Regions from separate parts of the Serratia sp. TSA_105.2 genome, predicted to be linked through region 3. Evidence: predicted binding sites of a transcription regulator. Region 3 holds the regulator's gene; each other region holds the start of a gene.
What was found. The regulator Fur, encoded in region 3, represses iron uptake genes when iron is present. The targets are predictions, from matches to a motif close to ATAATAATGAGAACNACTATCAA.

Region 1 (2,272 bases), on a different contig from region 3:
GTCGACCGAAACCACATGCCAGCTGACGTTGTATTTGCCCGCGCTCAGCTCGCCTTCGATCGGCACGTTGACCTGGGTGTTGTTGTTCGGATCGAGCTGCAGCTTGCCGGTTTTCACCACGGCGTTGTCCGGGCCGGTGATTTTCACGCCGCTGAAGTTCGGCTCGATGCCTTCGGAGAAGCTGAGGGTCAGCGCTTTCGGCGCCGGGCTGACGCTGGCGTCGGCCTTCGGCGTTTCCACTTTCAGGTGGGCGTGCGCCAGCGCTTGCTGCGAAGACAGGCCGACGAACAGGACAAAAACGGTGGAAAGCAGGCGACAGGAGGAACGAATTTTACCGATCACAGTGGTATCCCTTAACAGTATAAAGAGGGTCATAAGGGTTAAGGCCACAGCCAAGGCGATGTATCAGCGGCCCCAACCCACCGCAAATGATTGCGCCACGGGTAAACAGAAAAACGGGTTGTATCGGCTAACCCGCTGTTTTGACTCTACCATCCCTGTAGCGTATCGCGGTAAATCATAACGACCACGCTGCGGCAAGTCGAGCACATCACTGGCATTTTGCGATCCGGCAGCACGTATCGCCGCATAACCGCGATAAACGCAGGGTAAAAAAAACCGCGCATCAGGCTCGCCCGCGCGCGGTTTTTCGGTGTTCTGGTGCAGATTAAGCCTGGCCGTTGCCACCCTGGCCCATCGCGCCCATTTTCTTCAGATCTTTGTCGATGAAGAACAGGCCTTTGCCGCTGGTGCCCACCAGCGCCAGCTTATCCAGCACGGATTTGAACAGTTTCTCTTCTTCGTGCTGCTCCGCCACGTACCACTGCAGGAAATTGAAGGTGGAGTAATCGTGTGCGGTCATGGCGGCGTGCGCCAGTTCGTTGATCTGACGGGTGATCAACTGTTCGTGTTCGTAGGTCTGCTGGAACACGTCCGCCAGCGATTCGAACGTCACCGGCGGTGCGGCGATGCTGCCCAGCAGCGGCAGAGAGCCGGTGTCGCTCAGGTAGTCGAACAGACGTTGCATATGCTGCATCTCTTCCTGAGAGTGCTCTTTAAGAAATGCGGCGGCGCCTTCAAAGCCTTTATCGCTGCACCATGCGCTCATCTGCAGGTACAGGTTGGCGGAGTAGAACTCCAGATTCAGTTGCTCATTCAGCTTTTGAGTCATTTCTTGCGTCAGCATAATGATTCCTTTTATTCTGCAGGTCATGAATTTAATTTCCGCGCATTATGCCCTGCTGCCGTAAAAATAAAAACACCTTATTTACACTCAAGTCACATTAATTATAAAAATCATATATATCAACAAATTAAAATATCATCACCACATTGAGAATAAACATGATAATTATTTTCATCTTTTATTTTAATCAAAAAGCGAATCATTCTTATTTAAAAGAATAAATAGATTGCATTACTCCCGGACAAATATCGCCCGCAGCAGCGGCGCAACGGGCTTGCCAAGCGCCGCCGGGTGGATTACCTTCTGCGCAGGTTCAAAGCGGCAAAGTAAGTAAGGAGCATAGCGTGGGTTACAATCTGGCCGAGCTGTCTAAAGAAGAGATGGACCGGGTGAACGTGGATCTCGCCGCCTCAGGCGTGGCGTACAAAGAGCGCTACAACATGCCGGTGATCCCGGAAGTGGTGGAGCGTGAGCAGCCGGAAGCGCTGCGCGACTATTTTCGCGAGCGCGTGGCGCACTACCGCGCGGAATCCCACAGGTTTTCGCGCCTGCCGTACGAGCCGAAGGTCAAATAACAAAAAACCCGCCGTAACGGCGGGTTTTTTACGTCACTTGCCGGCGAACCGGTCGGTGGCGATCATCAGCTGGTGCAAGATGCCCGGCTCATCAAACGAATGCCCCGCCCCTTCCACGATATGCAACTCCGCTTCCGGCCAGGCCTTGGCCAGATCCCAGGCGTTCTGCACCTGGCAGGCCATGTCATAGCGGCCGTGGACGATCACCGCCGGAATATGGCGGATCAGCGGCACATTGCGCAGCAGCTGGTCATCGCTTTCCAGGAAGCCCAGATGGGTGAAATAGTGGTTTTCAATGCGGGCGAACGCCAGGGCGAAATCATCCTCACCAAACGAAGCGGATTCGCGGCTCGGCAACAGCGTCACCGTCTCCCCTTCCCACACGCTCCACAGCTTGGCCGCTTCGAGCTGCACCTGCGGATCGGCCGAGGTCAGCCGCTGCCGGTAGGCGGCGATCACGTCTTTACGCTCGTCATCCGACAGAATGGACAGCACGCGCGCCCATTTGTCC
Region 2 (2,272 bases), on a different contig from region 3:
GACATCGACTTTGGTGGCGGCATAGCGCTCCGCCTTGTCGTGCTCGCCGCCGATTTGGGTGAGCGACGAATGCAGGTAGATCACATGCGGCATGATGGTGGCGCCCAATACCCCGGCGGCCAGAAATACCGCATCGCCGTTAGGCAGATCGGGCAGCGCCATGCCCTTCAGCAGCGGCGCGAGCTGCGGCTGGGAGAACGCCAGCTCGACGATGTAAGCGGCGGCGACAAACAGCAGCAGGCCGCCAATCACCCGCTCCAGCGGCTTTTGCCCGCGCTTTTGCAGCATCAAGATTAAAAAGGTGGCGATGCCGGTCAACACCGCGCCCTGTAACAGGGACACGCCGAGCAACAGCTTGAAGCCGATCGCCGCGCCGATAAACTCGGCCAGATCGGTCGCCATGGCGATGATCTCCGCCTGCACCCAATAGGCCCACACCGCCGGCCGCGGAAAGCGATCGCGAATATGCTCGGCCAGGTTTTTCCCGGTGGCGATGCCCAGCTTGGCGGACAACAGTTGGATCAGCATCGCCATCACGTTGGCCCAGACCACCACCCACAGCAGGCTGTAACCGAACGAGGCGCCGGCCTGGATGTTGGTGGCGAAGTTACCGGGATCGATATAGCCGATAGCGGCGATGAAGGCGGGCCCCATCAGCGAGAGTTTGATTTTTCTGGCGGAGCGACCGGAGGTGGTTTCAACCACGCGACTGTTCAGCATATGTTGAACCCTTACTGAAATTACGTTTATCTCCACTCTATATAAATGATAATAATTATCAAGCGCATTTAGAGCGGTAAAACTTATCTCTGTAATAGCCAACATTAACGGTTTTATCGAAGGGTTCAGCGCGGAGCTTGCCGATTTCCGTGCTTTTCTGATGGGATTTGGGCTGCAATACCCCTGAAAGACAGGTTAGCACAAGAATACGAATTTCCTATTGCCGCTTTAACGTCTTGATTTTTTATGCTTTTGCGCAACACTTTAGGAGAACTCCCGCTATGATTTTCCATATTTGCAATAGAAGTCTCGTTTTTAAACGTAGCGTTACATAAAATGACAGCCGAAATTCAGCCTGCCTCAAATTTGGAGCAAACATGTCCCATATTGCGCACTTTGCGTTGGCGATAGTGGTGGTGGCGATCCTGGCCCTGTTGGTGTGCCGCGATCGTAAAAGCATCCGCATTCGCTATGTTATTCAACTACTGGTTATCGAAGTACTGCTGGCCTACTTTTTCCTGCATTCGGAAGCGGGTTTGGGCTTCGTAAAAGGATTTGCCGCGCTGTTTGACAAACTGCTCGGGTTTGCGGGACAAGGGACTGATTTCGTATTCGGCGGCATGGGCGACAAAGGCCTGGCGTTCTTCTTCCTGAAGGTGCTGTGCCCGATCGTCTTCATTTCGGCGCTGATCGGTATTCTGCAGTACATCAAGGTGCTGCCGTTCATCATCCGCATTATCGGTACCGTGCTGTCGAAAGTGAACGGCATGGGCAAGCTGGAGTCGTTCAACGCCGTCAGCTCGCTGATCCTGGGCCAATCCGAAAACTTCATCGCCTACAAGGATATCCTGGGCAAGATGTCGGAAAAGCGCATGTACACCATGGCGGCGACCGCGATGTCTACGGTTTCCATGTCCATCGTCGGCGCCTACATGACCATGCTGGACGCCAAGTTCGTGGTGGCGGCGCTGGTATTGAACATGTTCAGCACCTTTATCGTGCTGTCGCTGGTCAACCCGTACGACACCAATAAAGAAGAAGAGCTGCACCTCGGCAACCTGCATGAAGGCCAGAGCTTCTTCGAAATGCTGGGTGAATATATCTTGGCCGGCTTCAAAGTAGCGATTATCGTTGCCGCGATGCTGATCGGCTTCATCGCCCTGATCGCCGCGCTCAACGGTGTGTTCAGCGCCATCTTCGGCCTGAGCTTCCAGGAAATCCTCGGCTACTTCTTCTATCCGTTCGCCTGGATCATGGGGATTCCTAAACACGAAGCCCTGCAGGTTGGCAGCATCATGGCCACCAAGCTGGTTTCCAACGAGTTCGTGGCAATGATGGAGCTGCAGAAAGTGTCTGCCGAGCTGTCGCCGCGCAGCCTGGGGATCCTGTCGGTGTTCCTGGTGTCCTTCGCCAACTTCTCTTCCATCGGCATCGTGGCCGGTGCGATCAAAGGCCTGAACGAACACCAGGGGAACGTGGTGTCGCGCTTTGGCCTGAAGCTGGTGTACGGCTCTACGCTGGTCAGCATCCTGTCCGCTTCCATCGCAGGCCT
Region 3 (2,272 bases):
GCGACGACGTCTCTGAAGTGCATGACATCGCTAAAAGCAGCAAAGAAGACCTGGAAGGGTTCGATATCCTGCTGCTGGGTATCCCGACCTGGTATTACGGTGAAGCGCAGTGTGACTGGGATGATTTCTTCCCGACGCTGGAAGAAGTCGACTTCAACGGCAAACTGGTGGCGCTGTTCGGCTGCGGCGACCAGGAAGACTACGCGGAATACTTCTGTGACGCGATGGGCACCATTCGCGACATCATCGAACCGCGCGGCGCGGCCATCGTGGGCCACTGGCCGACCAAAGGCTACCACTTCGAGGCCTCCAAAGGCCTGGCGGACGACGACCACTTCATCGGTTTGGCGATCGACGAAGACCGTCAGCCGGAGCTGACCAACGAGCGCGTGGACGCTTGGGTCAAACAGATCGTCGAAGAGCTGAGCCTGGCCGATATCGTCGGCTAAGCCCCGGCACTGGCGAAAGGTTGAACAAAGGCCCTGTAAAGTGCATAGTGTGCCCACAGGGCCGTCATCGGCAGCAGGGATTGCTGCGATAGAAGCTACAGATTTGTAACTTCCCACCCCGTCACGGTAGACTGAGATATCGGTTTATCCCATCCATCAAGGCGTTGCATGCAAAACATGCAATAGTGCAATTATATCTTTGTTAACAACCGGCGGTTTCCATTTAGTACAACCGGTTCTATAATGAGACGCATTAACTCTTTGTGCCGACCGATGCCACAGGCGAGTACGCCTCAACTTGATTAGCATAGTAACAGGACTGAATTCGCATGACCGACAACAACATCGCATTGAAGAAGGCCGGCTTAAAAGTCACGCTTCCGCGACTCAAAATCCTGGAAGTACTGCAAAATCCGGAATGCCATCACGTCAGTGCGGAAGATTTGTACAAAAAACTGATTGATATGGGCGAAGAGATCGGGCTGGCAACGGTTTATCGCGTACTGAACCAGTTTGACGATGCGGGCATTGTGACACGTCACAATTTCGAAGGCGGCAAGTCCGTGTTCGAGCTGACCCAACAGCATCACCACGATCATCTTATTTGCCTGGACTGCGGCAAAGTGATCGAATTCAGCGACGAATCCATCGAAGTGCGCCAGCGTGATATCGCCAAGCAACACGGCATCAAGCTCACCAACCACAGCCTGTATCTGTACGGCCACTGCGAAACCGGTGACTGCCGCGAAGACGAAACGCTGCACGACAAGAAATAAGCCTGACCGGCTATGAAAAACCGCCTCACACCGAGGCGGTTTTTTTATGCCCGCTGTGCAGCAGACAAAAAAATCCCCGGACAGGCCGGGGAAAATCATGTCATGAAATATCACAATTGCAGCGGCACAGCGACTCCACGTACTACTCTCACTACAACGTCCGCCCTACGCCGACACGCGCGGGCGAACGCATTCCCCCTTCGTTATACGGCCGCCGCCAGGGCAGCAGGCCATTGCACCGGGCCTAGACCTTCTCGGCGCGGCTGTAGCGTTTGCCGTCCGGGCTGACCGAACGCACCTGCACTTCACCGGAGATCGCCGGCTTGGCCTTGGCGTCATAGCGCTGCCACTGCTTGCCGCCGTCGGTGGAGTACTCGATGCCCAACCCCGGCAGCGCGATATTCGCCTCCAGCTTGCCGCCCGCTACGCGTGCGCCCGGCACCGGCAGACGATAAGCGACGCCGCCCTTGTCCAGCTTGGCCAGTTCACGCTGCCCCAGGATATTGGCGAAGCGCAGCCAGTCTTTCTCCAGCGTCTTGGTATCGACAAAGTGGGTTTCCCCGCCTTTGTATTCGCGGCCGGCGCGATAGTCCTGCTCCCAACCGGCGCGGTGCCAGGCGCGTTCAGCCACTGACAGCGCGCGTGGGAAGATCATGTATTCCATCTGCGGATCGGTGCGCTGGGTTTCGCTCCACAGCTGAGCGGACAGCCCGTAGGCACCCGGCCACGGCTTGTCGCTCTTGGCGTTGAAGTGGTTGCCGTCGCGGTCGACCGAGGTTTCCGCGTTCTGTGGCATGTTGTCCGGCGCGAAGCTGAACACCTTGCGCTCGTCGCTGAAGCGGGTGCCCCAGTAGTAACCGCGCTCGTCCGGGTTCACCTCGTAAGGGAAGTCCATATAGACGTAGTCCGGGTTGGAAACCACCACTTCATACCCTTTGTTGGCCCAGTCGTTGACGCTATCGAAACCGCCCCAGTACAGGGTATCCCAGAAGTTGACGCCCACGCGCGAGGTGGCGAACGCCTTCGCGTTCTCGGCGTCTTTCAGGC

Region 1: a site for Fur is predicted at 1,339-1,361, ahead of ftnA (non-heme ferritin). Genes of this name have one in related genera too.
Region 2: a site for Fur is predicted at 760-782, ahead of ACUTSC_RS11375 (Nramp family divalent metal transporter). Genes of this name have one in related genera too.

The regions. Positions count from the first base shown of each region.
Region 1 covers NZ_JBQZFT010000001.1:1,147,190-1,149,461, forward strand. Annotated here, with positions in the region: gene yobA (CopC domain-containing protein YobA) at 1-342, opposite strand, end outside; gene ftnA (non-heme ferritin) at 668-1,186, opposite strand; gene ACUTSC_RS05365 (DNA polymerase III subunit theta) at 1,531-1,761, shown strand; gene pip (prolyl aminopeptidase) at 1,795-2,272, opposite strand, start outside.
Region 2 covers NZ_JBQZFT010000003.1:58,830-61,101, reverse strand. Annotated here, with positions in the region: gene ACUTSC_RS11375 (Nramp family divalent metal transporter) at 1-720, opposite strand, end outside; gene ACUTSC_RS11370 (NupC/NupG family nucleoside CNT transporter) at 1,098-2,272, shown strand, end outside.
Region 3 covers NZ_JBQZFT010000002.1:620,041-622,312, forward strand. Annotated here, with positions in the region: gene fldA (flavodoxin FldA) at 1-449, shown strand, start outside; gene fur (ferric iron uptake transcriptional regulator) at 779-1,225, shown strand; gene ACUTSC_RS09385 (family 20 glycosylhydrolase) at 1,470-2,272, opposite strand, start outside.